2 regions of the Janthinobacterium sp. PAMC25594 genome follow, and region 1 is predicted to be linked to the other one. Evidence: predicted binding sites of a transcription regulator. Region 1 holds the regulator's gene; the other holds the start of a gene.

The links. The regulator sigma-54, encoded in region 1, starts transcription at its own class of promoters, with help from an activator protein. The targets are predictions, from matches to a motif close to TGGCANGNAANCTGCTTT.
Region 2: adh (aldehyde dehydrogenase) is a predicted target of sigma-54. The motif match lies at 4,189-4,206, and genes of this name have one in related genera.

The regions. Positions count from the first base shown of each region.
Region 1 is NZ_CP080377.1:3,443,210-3,451,198, reverse strand. Features, by position in the region: gene KY494_RS15505 (monovalent cation:proton antiporter family protein) at 1-19, opposite strand, end outside; gene KY494_RS15500 (SIS domain-containing protein) at 104-1,138, shown strand; gene KY494_RS15495 (HAD family hydrolase) at 1,138-1,671, shown strand; gene lptC (LPS export ABC transporter periplasmic protein LptC) at 1,717-2,328, shown strand; gene lptA (lipopolysaccharide transport periplasmic protein LptA) at 2,354-2,917, shown strand; gene lptB (LPS export ABC transporter ATP-binding protein) at 2,917-3,672, shown strand; gene KY494_RS15475 (RNA polymerase factor sigma-54) at 3,677-5,155, shown strand; gene hpf (ribosome hibernation-promoting factor, HPF/YfiA family) at 5,225-5,584, shown strand; gene KY494_RS15465 (3-hydroxyisobutyryl-CoA hydrolase) at 5,881-6,966, shown strand; gene rapZ (RNase adapter RapZ) at 6,967-7,830, opposite strand.
Region 2 is NZ_CP080377.1:3,237,147-3,245,135, reverse strand. Features, by position in the region: gene KY494_RS14585 (ABC transporter substrate-binding protein) at 1-684, shown strand, start outside; gene KY494_RS14580 (TonB-dependent receptor) at 739-2,877, opposite strand; gene KY494_RS14575 (beta-propeller fold lactonase family protein) at 3,082-4,038, shown strand; gene adh (aldehyde dehydrogenase) at 4,293-5,813, shown strand; gene KY494_RS14565 (DUF779 domain-containing protein) at 5,867-6,256, shown strand; gene KY494_RS14560 (PQQ-dependent methanol/ethanol family dehydrogenase) at 6,306-7,989, shown strand, end outside.

The DNA of each region.
Region 1 (7,989 bases):
GTTCAAGCGAGGAAAACATGGGTTGCCCGATGCGGTCAATGGAAATCGTTGTTTGTTGTGACTGGCAAGTTTTTTGCTTTCCTAATTCGTTTATACTTTGGGCATGAGTGTAACCCATGAAAAAACAATGCTGAAAGCTTTTGATCGAATTGACATGCAAGCGACGACCGAGCGCGCCGTCGCGCTGGCACGCACCACCTTGCAGATCGAGTCCGACGCCATCGTAGCGCTGCGCGCGCGCCTGGCCACGGACGACAGCGTGGGCCGCGCCGTGGCGATGTTGCTGCAATGCAAAGGGAGAGTCGTCGTCTCCGGCATCGGCAAGTCCGGCCATATCGCGCGCAAGATTGCCGCCACCCTCGCTTCCACCGGCACGCCGGCCCTGTTCGTGCATCCGGCCGAAGCGGCCCATGGTGACCTGGGCATGGTCACCTCGGACGATGCTTTTATTGCCATCTCGTACTCCGGCGAATCGGCGGAACTGATGGCCATCATGCCCGTCGTCAAGCGCATGGGCGGCGTGCTCATTTCCATGACGGGCAAACCGCATTCCAGCCTGGCCCAGCTGGCCGATGTGCACCTGGATATTTCTGTTGAGAAAGAAGCCTGTCCGCTGAATCTGGCGCCGACGGCCAGCACCACCGTCACCCTGGCCTTGGGCGATGCGATCGCCGTGGCCTTGCTCGACTTGCGCGGCTTCAAGGAAGAGGATTTCGCCCGTTCGCACCCGGGCGGCGCCCTGGGCCGCCGCCTGCTCACGCACGTGCATGACGTCATGCGCAGCGGCGAACGGGTGCCCAAGGTGCCCGTGGACGCTTCCTTGCTGCAGGCGCTGGAAGAAATGACGAAGAAGGGCATGGGCATGACGGCCGTCGTCGATGCGGATGACCGCCCCGTGGGCGTGTTTACGGATGGCGATTTGCGCCGCATGTTCGAGCGCGTGCAGGATTTCACGCAAGTGGCGATTCGCGACGTCATGCATGCGCAGCCGCGCAGCATCGCGCCCGAACGCCTGGCCGTCGATGCCGTGGCCGTGATGGAGCAGTTCCGCATCAACCAGATGCTGGTCGTCGATGCCGACGGCAAGCTGGTGGGCGCGCTGCATATCCATGATCTGACGCAAGCGAAGGTGATCTGATGGATAGCGTAGCGGACAACCTGGCGCGCGCGGCCAAGGTCAAACTGATGATCTTTGACGTCGATGGCGTGCTCACCGACGGCAGCCTGCATTTCGGCCCCGATGGCGAGATGATGAAAACGTTTAATGTGTATGATGGCCTGGGCATCAAGCTGCTGCAGGAATCGGGCGTGCAGACGGCCATCATCAGCGCGCGCCGCTCGGCCATCACGGCGCGCCGCGCGCAAGACCTGGGCATTACCCATGTGCACCAGGGCGGTCACGACAAGCTGACGCCGTTTCGCGAACTGCTGGCGCTGACGGGCTTGACGGAAGAGCAATGCGGCTATATCGGCGACGATGTCATCGATGCGCCCATCCTGCGCCGCGTGGGCTTTGCCGTCAGCGTGCCGGGCGGGCGTCCGGAAGCGCTGGACCTGGCGCACTATGTGACGCAGGCCGGCGGCGGCCGTGGCGCCGTGCGCGAGATCTGCGAATTCCTGCTGCGCGCCCAGGATAACTATGCGCGCGTCATGGCGCCGTTCCTGGAGTGAGGCGCATCGCCTCGCCGCCAGTGCGATTTGAAAGAGTGAAACCCTATGCGTAAGCCAGGAGGCGCCCATCGCTGGCGCATGATTTTTACCGTGCTGGGGGCCATCGTCTTTGCGCTGGCCAGCTTCTGGCTGCTGGAAGTGATGAACAAGAATGCCCAGAACATCACGGCCAGCAAGCATCTCGATGAGCCAGATTATTTCATCACCAATTTCAGCCTGGTGCGCATGGACTTGACGGGTAAACCCAGTTATATCGTCTCGGGCACCAAGCTCACGCATTACCCGCTCGACGATTCATCCGATATCGACCAGCCTTTCGTGCGCAAGCTGACGCCAGGCATGCCGCCGATGAACATGAATGCGGAACTGGCGCATATCGACCAGGACAATACCCGGCTGCAACTGTACCGCAAAGTCGTGATCGACCGCGTGGCCAGTCCGAAGGCGCATAACCTGACAGTCAGGACGGAAGCGCTGACGGTATTCCCGGATGAGGAAAGAATGGAAACGGACGTGCCTGTCGATATCCTGACGGGCGCCTCGCGCATCAATGGCATCGGCATGAAGGCCAATAACGCCACCGGCGTGGTGGAAGTGCAGAATGCGCTGCGCATGGTCCTCCCGCCGAAACCGCGCCCGGCCGCGGCGGCAAAATGACAGAATGAAACAAGGAAACCATACTATGAAGAATATCTTGCTGTTGACCGTATTTTCTCTGGCCGTGATGGGCGTGGCGCATGCCGAAAAGGCCGATTCCGAGAAGGAAGCCGTCATCACGGCACGTAGCGGCCACGTCGATGACGTCAAGCAGGTGCGTACCCTGACGGGCGATGTCGTGCTGGTCAAGGGTACCTTGACCATGAAGGCGGGCCGGGCCCTGATCACGGAAGACCCGCAAGGCTACCAGTTCATCACGTTCTGGGCCGATCCCGGCAAGCTGGCCACCTTCCGCCAGAAGCGCGATGGCGCGGGCGACCTGTGGGTCGAAGGCGAGGCGGAGCGCGTGGAATACGACAACAAGACGGAAGTGGTGAAACTGTTTTCCAAGGCCAAGCTGACGCGCCTGGAAGGCACGAAAGTGACCGACGTGGCCAACGGCGCCTTCATCTCGTATGACAGCCGCAAGGAAGTATTCAAAATGGAAAATTCCGACAGCGGCACCAGCACGCCGGATGGCGGCAGCGTGCGCATGGTGATCCAGCCGAAGCCCAAGACGCCGGCCACGCCCGCGCCAGGAAAGAACTAATGGACAATACACGTTGCGGCAGCACCCTGATCGTTCGCGGGCTGCAAAAAACCTATGGCAAGCGGCAAGTCGTGCATGATGTCTCGCTGCAAGTCGAATGCGGCGAAGTGGTGGGCTTGCTGGGCCCGAACGGCGCCGGCAAGACCACCTCGTTCTACATGATCGTCGGCCTGGTGCCGTCGGACGGCGGCAGCATCGATATCAGCGGCGTGGACATTTCCCGCCTGCCCATCCACCGCCGCGCGCAGATGGGCCTGTCGTATCTGCCGCAGGAAGCGTCCGTCTTCCGCAAGCTGACGGTGGAAGACAATATCCGCGCCGTGCTGGAAATCCAGACCGTCGAAGGCCGTCCCCTGAAGAAGGCCGAGATCGAAGAGCGCCTGGATAAATTGCTGGCCGACTTGCAAATTGAAAAGTTGCGCGAGAACCAGGCGCTGTCCCTGTCGGGCGGCGAGCGCCGCCGCGTGGAAATCGCCCGCGCGCTGGCCACCGACCCGCGTTTCGTGCTGCTCGACGAGCCGTTCGCCGGCGTCGATCCCATCGCCGTGATCGAGATCCAGCGCATCGTGCGCTTCTTGAAGGAGCGCAATATCGGCGTGCTGATCACCGATCATAATGTGCGCGAGACGCTGGGTATTTGCGACCGTGCCTACATCATCAACCAGGGCTCGGTGCTGGCGTCGGGACGCCCCGACGACATCATCGCGAACGAGTCGGTACGCCGGGTCTATCTGGGCGAACACTTCCGCATGTGAGCCAATGAAACAATCATTGCAGCTGCGCACCTCGCAGCACCTGGCACTGACGCCGCAGTTGCAGCAATCGATACGCCTGCTGCAATTGTCTACCCTGGAATTGCACCAGGAACTCGAGCAACTGCTGACGGACAATCCCTTGCTCGAGCGCCTCGACGATCCGCTCGACCGTTCGCTGCGCCTGCTGTCCGACGGGGCCCTGAGTTCCACGGCCGCGCCGGCCGAAGCGCCGCCCCAGCCGCCAGGCCAGGAGGCGCCCGCAGCGCCAGCCGAAGCGGAAACCTTTGACGGCGAGGCGGGTGACAGCCCGGCCGCCGCGGACGGCGGCGACAGCGACTGGAGCGAGGCGAGCCGGGGCAAGGCGCCCGACGACGAAGATTCGCGTCCGCAACTGGAGGCCCATCACTGCACCCTGCGCGAACACCTGATGGAGCAGATGCGCGTGACGGTGCTCGAATTGCGTGACCGCGCGCTGGTCGAGCTGATCATCGACGCGCTCGACGACAATGGCTACCTGGAAGAGTCACTCGACGACATCCTGGCGCGCCTGCCGGAAGAGCTGGAAATCGACGCCGACGAGATGCGCACGGCCTTGTCCCTGCTGCAAAGTTTCGATCCGCCGGGCGTGGGCGCGCGCAATGCATCCGAATGCCTGGCGTTGCAAATCAAGCGCTTGCCGCACGTCGCCATGGTGACGCGGCGCATGGCCCTCGTCATCGTGGAAAAGCACCTGGCCTGGTTTGCCCAGCGCGATTTCAACAAGCTGAAAAAAGCCCTCGATTGCGACGAGGAAGACTTGCGTGAAGCGCAGACGGTGATTCGCCAGTGTAATCCGCATCCGGGCGCCGTGTTTGCCTCGGACGTGTCCGATTACGTGGTGCCCGACGTCGTCGTCAAGCGCGCGCGCAATGGCTGGCAAGTCACCCTGAACAATGACGTCATGCCGCGCCTGCGCGTCAACGCCATGTACGCCAACCTGCTCAAGCAGGGCAAGGGCGAGGGCGCCATGGGTGCACAGTTGCAGGAAGCCAAGTGGCTGATCAAGAATATGCGCCAGCGCTTCGACACGATCCTGCGCGTGGCGCAGGCGATAGTAGAAAGACAAAAGAACTTTTTCTCGCATGGGGCCGTTGCCATGCGCCCCCTTGTGCTCCGTGAAATAGCTGATACACTGGGTTTACACGAGAGTACTATCTCGCGGGTAACAACTCAAAAGTACATGCTGACCCCGCACGGCATGTTCGAGTTGAAATATTTCTTTGGTAGCCACGTCGCCACCGAAGCGGGGGGCGAAGCGTCATCGACGGCGATACGGGCATTGATCGTGCAACTGACAGGAGCAGAAGACCCTAAAAATCCTTTATCCGACAGTAAGATTGCGGACATGCTGGGGGAACAAGGCATGGTGATTGCGCGACGTACTGTTGCCAAATACCGGGAAGCGTTGAAAATTCCGCCAGTGAGCCTGCGTAAGTGTTTGTAAGTTTTTTTCGGTTCCTCTGCGGGCCGGATAGGATGGACCGCACGAACCCGATCATCTTTAGGAGTGTGTATGAATCTCACCATCAGCGGACATCATCTCGAAGTGACACCAGCCATCCGTGAATACGTACAAACGAAGCTGGAGCGCGTGAAACGTCATTTCGATCAAGTTATCGATATCGCCGTGATTCTGACCGTGGATAACCTCAAAGAGAAAGAAAAACGTCAAAAGGCCGAAGTCAACCTGCGTCTGAGTGGCAAAACCGTCTATGTGGAAAGCCTGGCGCATGACCTGTATGCCGCAATCGATACCCTGATCGACAAGCTGGACAGGCAAGTGATGAAGTACAAAACCAAAGTGCAAGGGCACGGTAAAGAGGCGATCAAGCATCTGCCAGACAACTCGGAAGAAGAATTCGCCGCCGCCTAACTGGCCCGCGACTTTCAACCGGTTGTGATCAACTAAGGGCGCACATTGCGCCCTTTTTTGCGCCTGGACCTGTTGAACGCAATCTTCCCCGCACAGGCGCTAAGTAACCCCCAATAAATTATTGTGATTTCTGACTTCCATAACCGGCCCTCTGCGGCGTTGCCCGCTGCTAGCAGTGCTCGCACTGCGTCGCAGCGGGCGCCTTGCATAGCATCCGGTTCTGTTCGTCATAAATTCACAATAATTTCCTGAGGATTACTTAGAATGTTTGCACTTTCACTTCTTTCCTGCCTGCCATGAGCAACTTCGTCCAGACCTCCATTCGCCACCGCACCGGACACATCGTGCTCGACCGTCCGAAAGCCTTCAATTCCCTGTCGCTGGAGATGGTGCGCGCCCTGAGTGCCGTCTTGCTGGCCTGGCGCGACGATCCGCAGGTGGACGCCGTCGTGATCCGTTCCAGCAGCGAGAAAGCGCTGTGCGCCGGTGGCGATATCCGTTTCTTTTACGATGCGGGCCTGGCTACGCCGCAAGGCGGCAGCGCGTTGCTGGAAGACTTCTTTACGGAAGAATACGCGTTAAATCATGTGATTCACTTCTATCCGAAACCGTATATCGCCGTGATGGATGGCGTGGTGATGGGCGGCGGCATGGGCGTGGCGCAAGCGGGGCCAGGCAACCGCCTGCGCATCGTCACGGGCCGCACTCGCATGGCCATGCCGGAAGTCAATATCGGCCTGTTCCCGGACGTGGGCGGCAGCTATTTCCTGTCCCGCCTGGCGGGCCAGCTGGGTCTGTACCTGGGCTTGACAGGCCTGACGATCAACGCGGCCGATGCCCTGTACACGGGCCTGGCCGATGTGTACCTGCCCGAGGCGCACATGGGAGCGCTGCTGGCCCTGTTCGAATCGACGCCGGGAGAGGCCTTGCCGGTGGCCATCAAGGCCTTGGCGGCACCGTTCCACGCCGAGGCGGGTATTTCTCCTCTGGCCGCGGCGCGCGCGGCGCTGGACCGCCACTTCAGCGCCCCTTCGGTGGCCGCCATCATGGTGTCGCTGGCGCAGGACGACAGCGCGTTCGCGGCGAAGGCCCTGGCGGCCATGCGCCTGCGTTCGCCCTTGATGATGTCGGTGACCCTGGAATTACTGCGGCGCGGTGCCCACCTGGGCGTGGCCGATTGCCTGCGCCTGGAGCGCAGCGTGGTGCGCCACAATTTCGCGCATGGCGAAGTGCTCGAAGGCGTGCGCGCGCTGGTGGTCGACAAGGACAATGCGCCGCGCTGGAACCCCGCCAGCCTGGACGAGGTCGATGCAGCCATGGTGGCGCGTTTCTTTGCGCCCGTCTGGCCGGCGTCAGCGCATCCGCTGCGCCACCTGGATTAACTAAGAGCGCTCGCGATGGCGCAGCACGACTCTTTCGTTGGGGCCGAAGTATTGCGCCAGCCGTTCCGCCATGTACACGGAGCGGTGCTGGCCGCCCGTGCAACCGAGCGCCACCGTCAGATAGCTGCGGTTGTCGGATTTGAATGACGGCAACCACTTCTCGATGAAGGCGCGGATGTCGGCCAGCAGTTCCAGCGCGCTTGGCTGCGCGTCGAGGAAGGCGATCACGGGCGCATCGCGTCCGTCGAGCGGACGCAGCGCCAGGTCGTAATAGGGATTCGGCAAGGCCCGCACGTCGAAGACAAAATCGGCGTCCAGCGGCACGCCCAGTTTGAAGGCGAACGATTCGAAGAACAAGGTCAGCGGCGCGCGTTCGGAGGCGACGATATCCTTGATCCAGGCGCGCAATTTATTGGCGCTCAGTTCCGAGGTGTCGATCACATGGCCCAATTGCTCGATGGCCGACAGGCGCTCGCGTTCTTCCGAGATGCATTCGATCAGGGTGCGGCGGCTGGCCGGGTTCTGGTTCGGACGCAATTCGTGCGACAGCGGATGGCTGCGCCGCGTTTCCGAGAAGCGCGCCACCAGCGAATGCGTGGTGGCCGTGAGGAACATCACCTTGACGTCGTGTCCCTGGTCGCGCAGCAGGGCCACATTGTGCGGCAGGCTGGCCAGCGACTCGGCACTGCGTGCATCGACGGCGACGGCCAGTTGCGGTGTGCCTTCGTCAAGCAAGGTTTGCACCAGGCTAGGCAGCAAGGCCGGCGGCAGGTTGTCGACACAATAGTAGCCGGTATCTTCCAGCACATTGAGCGCGACGGATTTGCCGGAGCCGGATATTCCGGTGATAAGGACGATATGCATACGTCGATCATACAATAAAGATCGACGTTGCGCTCCCGAGGCAATTAGCTTTACAAATTATTGCAATTTCATATGTGTATTTCGTAGGTCGGCTTAGCGCAAAGCGGTGCAGCAGGGAATTCACGCAGCATGGCTGCGTGCCTGCGTAACGGTCCTCGC
Region 2 (7,989 bases), 210 kb from region 1:
TCCGACAAGGGCACGGGCATCGATATCGACATTGCCGAAGCGCTGGCCAAAAAACTGGGTTTAAAGCTGAGCTTGCTACCCTTTCCCGCTGGCGAAAACCTGAACGACGATTTGCGCAATATGGTGTGGAAAGGCCATTACCTCGGTTATGGTCCCGCCGATGTGATGTTGCACGTGCCAGTCGACAAGAAGTTGATGGCTGACAACGACAAGGTCGAGATCTTTGCCCCGTATTACGTGGAAACCGTGCGCCTGGCGCGCAGCGCGCAAGCCGTGCCGCAGTTCGATGGCGTCGCTTCGCTGGCAGGCAAGCGTATCGGCGTGGAAAAGGTCTCGATCGCCGCGATGCTGATGCTCGGTGAAGACAATGGCAAGTACCGCGACGACGTGCGCATCTTCGACACGGCGGCCGAAGCCTTGCAGCAATTGCAGGCCGGCCAGCTCGACGCCGTGCTGGCGAACCGTTCGGAAATCGAATCGGTGCTGAAAAGCGATCCCGCTTTCCCCTTGAGCGAAGTGGCGTTCGCCCGCTTGCCGCGTGCCGGCTGGGCCGTGGGCCTGGCCGTCAGCCGCCAGCAGCTCGACGTGGGCAAGTTGCTGCAGGCAGCCATGAATGAGATGGTGGCCAGCGGCGAATTGAAAGCCATTTTTGAAAAGTATGGCGTGAAGGAAGCGCGGCCGTAACAGGCCATGCTGGATGGCGAAGCCCGCGCATCGGAAGATACGCGGGCTTTTTCTTTAGAAACTGTATTGGGCGCTCATGCCCAGCAGCCAGTTACGGCCCGGCGCCGCTTCATAGTAGCGCTTGTTGCTGTCGCCGACGATGACGGAGCCCACGTAGGTCTTGTCGAAAAGATTGTTCAGGCGGGCAAACTCCTTGAAGCGCCAATTCCCTACGTTTTGTTTGGCGTTGAAGCGCGCATTGAACACCGTGTAGCCGGGCGCCGGCTTTTCGATGTTGCTGTCCTCCGCATACACCTGATTGCTGGCCACGCTTTCCAGCGCCGCGCCAAAACGGTCCAGCGTATCTTTCCAGGCCAGTTCCGCGAACAGGTTGGCGCTGGGCACGCCCGGCAAACGGCTGCCTTCGCGCACGCTGCCAAACGCCTGGTCATACACGGCGTGCAGGCTGGTCAGCGCCACTTTCGTCGTGAAACCATACGGCAGGTTGGAGTCCAGCGACACTTCCATACCCTGGCGCAAGGTTTTACCTGCATTGCGGTAGCTGGTGCGCCCGCCGCTCGATTGATCGACTACCAGTTCGTCGCTGGTCTTGATCTGGAACAAGGCGGCGTTCACATGCGTGTTGTTGCTGATCCTGGCCTTGATGCCCGCTTCCAGGTTGGTGCTGGTGGCCGGTTTCAAGTTGAAATTGAAACCGCCGCCCGTGCCCGAGTAAAACAGTTCATTCAGGGTGGGTGCTTCGAAGCCGCGCGCGGCGCTGGCGTACACGTTGACGTTCGGCGTCAGTTTATACAGCAGGCCCAGCACCGGCGTCGTGTGGCTGTATTCCAGGCTGCCGCTGTCGTTGCCATTACTGAGGTAGTGGTCGTCGACCGCCACTTTCATCTTGCTGTAGCGCAAACCGGCGCTGAGCAGCCATGGGCCGCTTTGCCATTCCGCCTGGAGATACGGATCGAGGCTGGAGACCACATCCTGCTCGTCGCGGCGCAGCTTGCCCTTTACGCCGAAGCTATTGCCGATGAAGTTTTCATAGCCGGTGCGGTCATCGCTGGAGCGGCCGTAATCGATGCCGATGGTGGTGCTCAACTTGCCGCCAGCCAGCTGGTTGACGTGCAGCCAGTTGGTGTCGATGCCGTAGAACTGACGCTGGAAGTCGACCACGCCGCCCGAATGGCTGGCCGGCGCCTGGAAACCCTTGGTAAAGGCCTGGTACTGGATCACGTCGCGGTTGCCGCCATACACCATCACATGCAGGCGGTCATCGCCGAATGATTGCTCGTAGGTGGCGCCGATTTGCTGGTGGTCGATGCTTTTGCGCGTGTTGTAGCGTTCGGCCAGGGTGCGTTTCGGGTTTTGCGTGTCGCTCGCATCGATTTCGCCAGCGCGCGGATCGCGGGAAAACGTGGCCCAGGTGGTGCCCAGCGGATCTTGCGTGTTGCCTTGGTGCAGGCTGTTGGCGACGATGGTCAGCTTGCTGTCCGCATTGGGCTTGACGGTGATCTTGCCGAACGCCTGTTCGCGCGTGGCGGCGCTGTGGTCGCGGAAGCCATCCGTGCGGAAGCGCGAACCGTCGAGCACGTAGCCGATGCCGCCTGCCTGGCCCTGCGCCGTCAGGTCCACCTTGCTGGTGCCGTAGCTGCCGCCCGTCACATTCAATTCGACGGATGGGGGATTTTGCCCATCCCTGGAAAACAGCTGGATCACGCCGCCCGAATGGTTGCCATAGATGGCCGAGAACGGTCCGCGCAGCACTTCGATACGCTCGGCCGTATCGAGGTTGAAGGTGGCGGCCTGGCCCTGGCCATCGGGCATGCTGGCAGGAATGCCATCGCTGATCAGTTTGACGCCGCGCACGCCGAAGGCCGAGCGGGCGCCGAAGCCGCGCGACGAGATCTGCAAGTCTTGTGCGTAGTTCTGGCGGTTTTGCACGACCAGGCCCGGCACGGCGGCCAGCGCTTCCGACGCGTTGACGCGGATCTGCCCATCCTGGATGCGGGCGCTGTCGACGACATCGATCGAGGCCGGCACTTCCTGGCTGGGGTGGGCGATGCGGCTGCCGCTGACGACCACCGTATCCATGAGTTGCCCGGCGGCCAAGTCAGCTGCCTCGGCGGCGAAAACGTGGGGGGCGAGGGTGGCGCTGCCGGCGACAAACAGGCTGGCGATAGTGTTCAGGCGGAAACGATGCTGCATGCGGATTCTCCAATGTGAATAAAAGCCTGCTTGGTCGCGTGCGCGGCGCAGGTCTGCATAGTTGTATCAAGCAATATGCCTGCCATGTCTCCATTGGTGGGCGGAAATTATACGCGTGTCCGTGGCACGGCGTTTGCATGCAGCAATGATCAGAGGCGCCGCTACCGCGCGCTTTTCCTGTGTTTTGCCATTAAAAAGGTGATTATGCCCAACTTATTCTCGCGCTTGCGCCAGGTGTGCTGGCTGCTGCCGGCGCTCGCCAGCACCGCCCTCCAGGCCGCTCCTTTTGCCTATGTCCCCAATGAAAAATCGGGCACCTTGAGCGTGATCGACACGGCGACCGACCAGGTGGTGCGCCAGATCGTGGCAGGCAAGCGTCCGCGCGGCATCGCCGCCGACCCGACAGGACGGCAATTGTTTGTCACGGACGCCGCCAGCAGCGCCTTGTTGCTGATCGATAACGCGACCGGCACGCCCATGCGCACGGTGGCGCTGGGCAAGTCGCCCGAAGGCGTCAGCGCCTCACCGGACGGTCGCTACGTGGCCGTGGCCGTCGAGGAAAACAATAGCGTGACCTTGCTCGATGGCCAGACGGGCGTCTTGCTCGCCGATATTAAGGTGCAAGGACGCAACCCGGAACACGCCGTGTTCAGCCCGGATGGGCGCTGGCTGCTGGTCAGTGCGGAAGAGGCCGAGCAAGTCGATGTCATTGATGTGGCGCAACGCCGCCAGGTGGCGTCCATCGCCGTGGGACTGCGTCCGCGCGGCATCGGTTTCAGTCCGGACTCGGGCCGCGCCTATGTGGCGTGCGAACTGGTCAACGCCGTCTACGTGATCGACATGGCCGCGCGCAAGGCCGTCGCCACTGTTCCTGCAGGCAAGAATGCCAACGGCATCGCCGTCCATCCCGGAGGCAAGCAGGTGTATGTGTCGAATGGCGCGGATGGCACGGTGATGGTGATCGACACGGCCAGCAACGAGGTCACAGCCACCATTGCCGTCGGCAAACGCCCGTGGAATATGGCCATCACGCCCGATGGCAGCAAGCTGTACGTGGCCAATGGCCGCTCGAACAGCATTTCCGTCATCGATACGGCCAGCGCGCGCAAGGTGGCCGATATTACCGTGGGCGAATTGCCATGGGGCGTGGTGATCCGTTAGGCAAGCTGGAACAAGTGTTCCAGTCTGGTACACCTGTTCCATTGTGCAGCGGCGATGGCGCGCTACGGCAGCAATTGAACCCGCCGATATCGCCACCAGGCCCTTGCAACAGAGGTAAAACCCGCTAAGTTGGGTAGGGGGACAGCGAGCTGGCACGGCATTTGCGGAAGACTCCGTGTACTCACCCCATCTGTACCAGGACGTTTGATTTTAATTAAAGCAATTCCATTCTAATTAACCCGATAGAGGACGACATGAATCTCGCAGACATCAGCAAACTGGGCGTAGCCAATCCCTTCAAACAACGCTATGACAATTACATCGGCGGTCAGTTCGTTGCCCCAGTAAAAGGTGAATACTTTCCTAACATCACGCCGATCACGGGCTTGCCGTTTTGCGAAATCGCCCGTTCCACGGCGGAAGATGTCGAGCTGGCGCTGGATGCCGCGCATGCCGCCAAGGATGCCTGGGGCAAGACTTCACCTGCCGAGCGCGCCAATATCCTGAACCGCATCGCCGACCGCATCGAACAGAACCTGAGCCTGATCGCCACGGCGGAAACCATCGATAACGGCAAGCCGATCCGTGAAACGATGAATGCCGACATTCCGCTGGCCATCGACCATTTCCGTTACTTCGCCGGCTGCATCCGCGCGCAGGAAGGTTCCGTCGCGCAAATCGACGCGGAAACCTATGCCTATCACTATCACGAGCCGCTGGGCGTCGTGGGCCAGATCATCCCGTGGAATTTCCCGATTCTGATGGCCGTGTGGAAACTGGCACCAGCCCTGGCCGCCGGCAATTGCGTGGTCTTGAAGCCGGCCGAGCAAACCCCCGCCTCCATCATGGTGTTGATCGAGCTGATCGGCGACTTGCTGCCGCCGGGCGTGTTGAACATCATCAACGGTTTCGGCCTGGAAGCGGGCAAGCCGCTGGCGTCGAGCAAGCGCATCGCCAAGATCGCCTTTACGGGTGAAACGGGCACGGGCCGCCTGATCATGGGCTATGCCGCGCAAAACCTGATCCCCGTCACCCTGGAGCTGGGCGGCAAGTCGCCGAACATCTTCTTTGAAGACGTGATGGATGCCGATGATGATTATTTCGATAAGTGCCTGGAAGGCTTTACCATGTTTGCGCTGAATCAAGGCGAGGTGTGCACTTGCCCATCGCGCGTGCTGATCCAGGAATCGATCTACGAGAAATTCATCGAACGGGCCTTGAAGCGCGTGGCCGCCATCAAGCAGGGCAACCCGCTCGACTCGTCCACCATGATCGGCGCCCAGGCGTCGCAGGAGCAACTGGAAAAAATCCTGTCCTACCTCGACATCGGCCGCCAGGAAGGCGCCGAAGTGCTGGCTGGCGGCGAGCGCCATACGCAGGCAGGCGACCTGGAGGGCGGCTACTACGTGCGTCCGACGGTGTTCAAGGGCAATAACAAGATGCGCATCTTCCAGGAAGAGATCTTCGGGCCCGTCGTCTCCGTGACCACCTTCAAGGATGAGGCCGAAGCGCTGGCGATTGCCAACGATACCTTGTACGGCCTGGGTGCCGGCTTGTGGACGCGTGACGGCTCGCGCGCCTTCCGCATGGGGCGCGCCATCCAGGCGGGCCGCGTGTGGACCAATTGCTATCACCTGTATCCGGCCCACGCCGCGTTTGGTGGCTACAAGCAATCGGGTATCGGCCGTGAAAACCACAAGATGATGCTCGACCACTACCAGCAAACGAAGAACTTGCTGGTGAGCTATAGCCCGAAAGCGCTGGGCTTCTTCTAAACCGGCTACAGGCGCCACGCCTGTAGTCCAGGCGCGGCGCAGAAAGGGATGCCATGAGTGCAGCAATTGCCCGGGTGGTCGCCACCGATGCGGCGCTGGAAATGATGGACAAGTTGCGTCAGCGTCACGGCCCGTTGATGTTTTTCCAGTCGGGCGGCTGCTGCGACGGCAGTGCGCCCATGTGCTATGCGCTGGGCGAGTTCGATGTCAGCGACACCGATGTTTATCTCGGCAACTTGAATGGCACACCGTTTTACATGGGACTCGAGCAATTCGAGTACTGGGAGCATACCCAGTTGATTATCGATGTGGTCGATGGCAATGGCGGCATGTTTTCACTCGACAACGGCACGGGCAAGCGCTTCCTGACGCGCTCGCGCCTGTTCACCGATGAAGAGTGTGTGCTGTTGCATGCCCAGCCGCATGAGCACCGCAAGACTTGATACACACATACTAATAAAACAGAGGGAGATGATTGTGCAGAAAAAAATCATGGGAATCGTCGTCGGTTTGAGTGTCGCCTCGTTGGTCCAGGCGGCCGACGTGGGCAATGTCACCAATGCCATGCTCGACAACACGGCGAAGAATCCGGCCAGCGTGCTGTCGTTTGGCATGGGCACGCAGGGGCAGCGCTATTCGCCGTTGACGCAGATCAATGACAAGACTGTGGCCAAGCTGGTGCCGGCCTGGTCGTTCTCGTTTGGCGGCGAAAAACAGCGGGGCCAGGAATCGCAGCCGTTGATTCATAACGGCAAGATGTTCGTCACGGCATCGTATTCGCGCATCTTTGCCGTCGACTTGAAAACGGGCGCCAAACTGTGGAAGTATGAGCATCGCTTGCCGGACGGTATCATGCCATGCTGCGACGTGGTCAACCGCGGCGCCGCCCTGTATGGCAACCTGGTGATTTTCGGCACGCTGGACGCCTATCTGGTGGCGCTGGACCAGAACACGGGCAAGATCGTCTGGAAGGAAAAGGTCGACGATTATGCGGCCGGTTACTCGATGACGGCGGCGCCGCTGATCGCCGAAGGCTTGCTGCTGACGGGCGTGTCGGGCGGGGAATTCGGCATCGTCGGCCGGGTCGAGGCGCGCAACCCGATGACGGGTGAGCTGGTATGGAGCCGTCCGACGGTAGAGGGCCATATGGGCCACCGCTACGACAAGGATGGCAAGGCCATCGACAATGGCATCTCGGGAACGGTGAACAAGACCTGGCCGGGCGACCTGTGGAAAACGGGCGGCGCCTCGACCTGGATGGGCGGCACCTACGATCCGCAAACCAAGCTGGCCTATTTCGGCACCGGCAACCCGGCGCCATGGAACAGCCATTTGCGTCCCGGCGACAATCTGTACTCGTCGTCCACCGTGGCGCTGGACGTGAAAACGGGCCAGATCAAGTGGGCCTATCAAAACACGCCCAACGATGCCTGGGATTTCGACGGCGCCAACGAGTTCGTCACCTTCGACATGGATGGCAAGCGTTACGGCGGCAAGGCCGACCGCAACGGTTTCTTTTATGTCATCGACGCCAACACGGGCAAGTTGCAGAACGCCTTTCCGTTTGTGAAAAAAATCACCTGGGCCAGCAGCATCGACCTGAAAACGGGACGGCCGAATTACATCGCCGCCGGCCGCCCAGGCGACCCGACCAAGGGAGAAGAAGGCAAGAAGGGCACGACCGTGTTTGCCGCGCCCGCTTTCCTCGGTGCAAAAAACCAGATGCCGATGGCGTACTCGCCGCAAACCAAGCTGTTCTATGTACCCGCGAATGAGTGGGGCATGGACATCTGGAACGAGCCGATCAGCTACAAGAAGGGCGGCGCCTTCCTCGGTGCGGGTTTTACCATCCGGCCTTTGTTTGACGACTACATCGGCGCCATGCGCGCCATCGATCCGAAGACGGGCAAGATCGTCTGGGAAATCAAGAACAACGCGCCGCTGTGGGGCGGCGTGATGAGTACGGCCGGCAATCTGGTGTTCTACGGCACGCCGGAAGGCTTCCTGAAAGCCGTCGATGCGAAGACAGGCAAGGAACTGTGGAAATTCCAGACGGGCTCCGGCGTCGTGGCGCCACCCGTCACCTGGCAGGATGGCGATACGCAATATGTAGCCGTCGTATCGGGCTGGGGTGGCGCCGTGCCACTGTGGGGTGGCGAAGTGGCGAAGAAGGTCA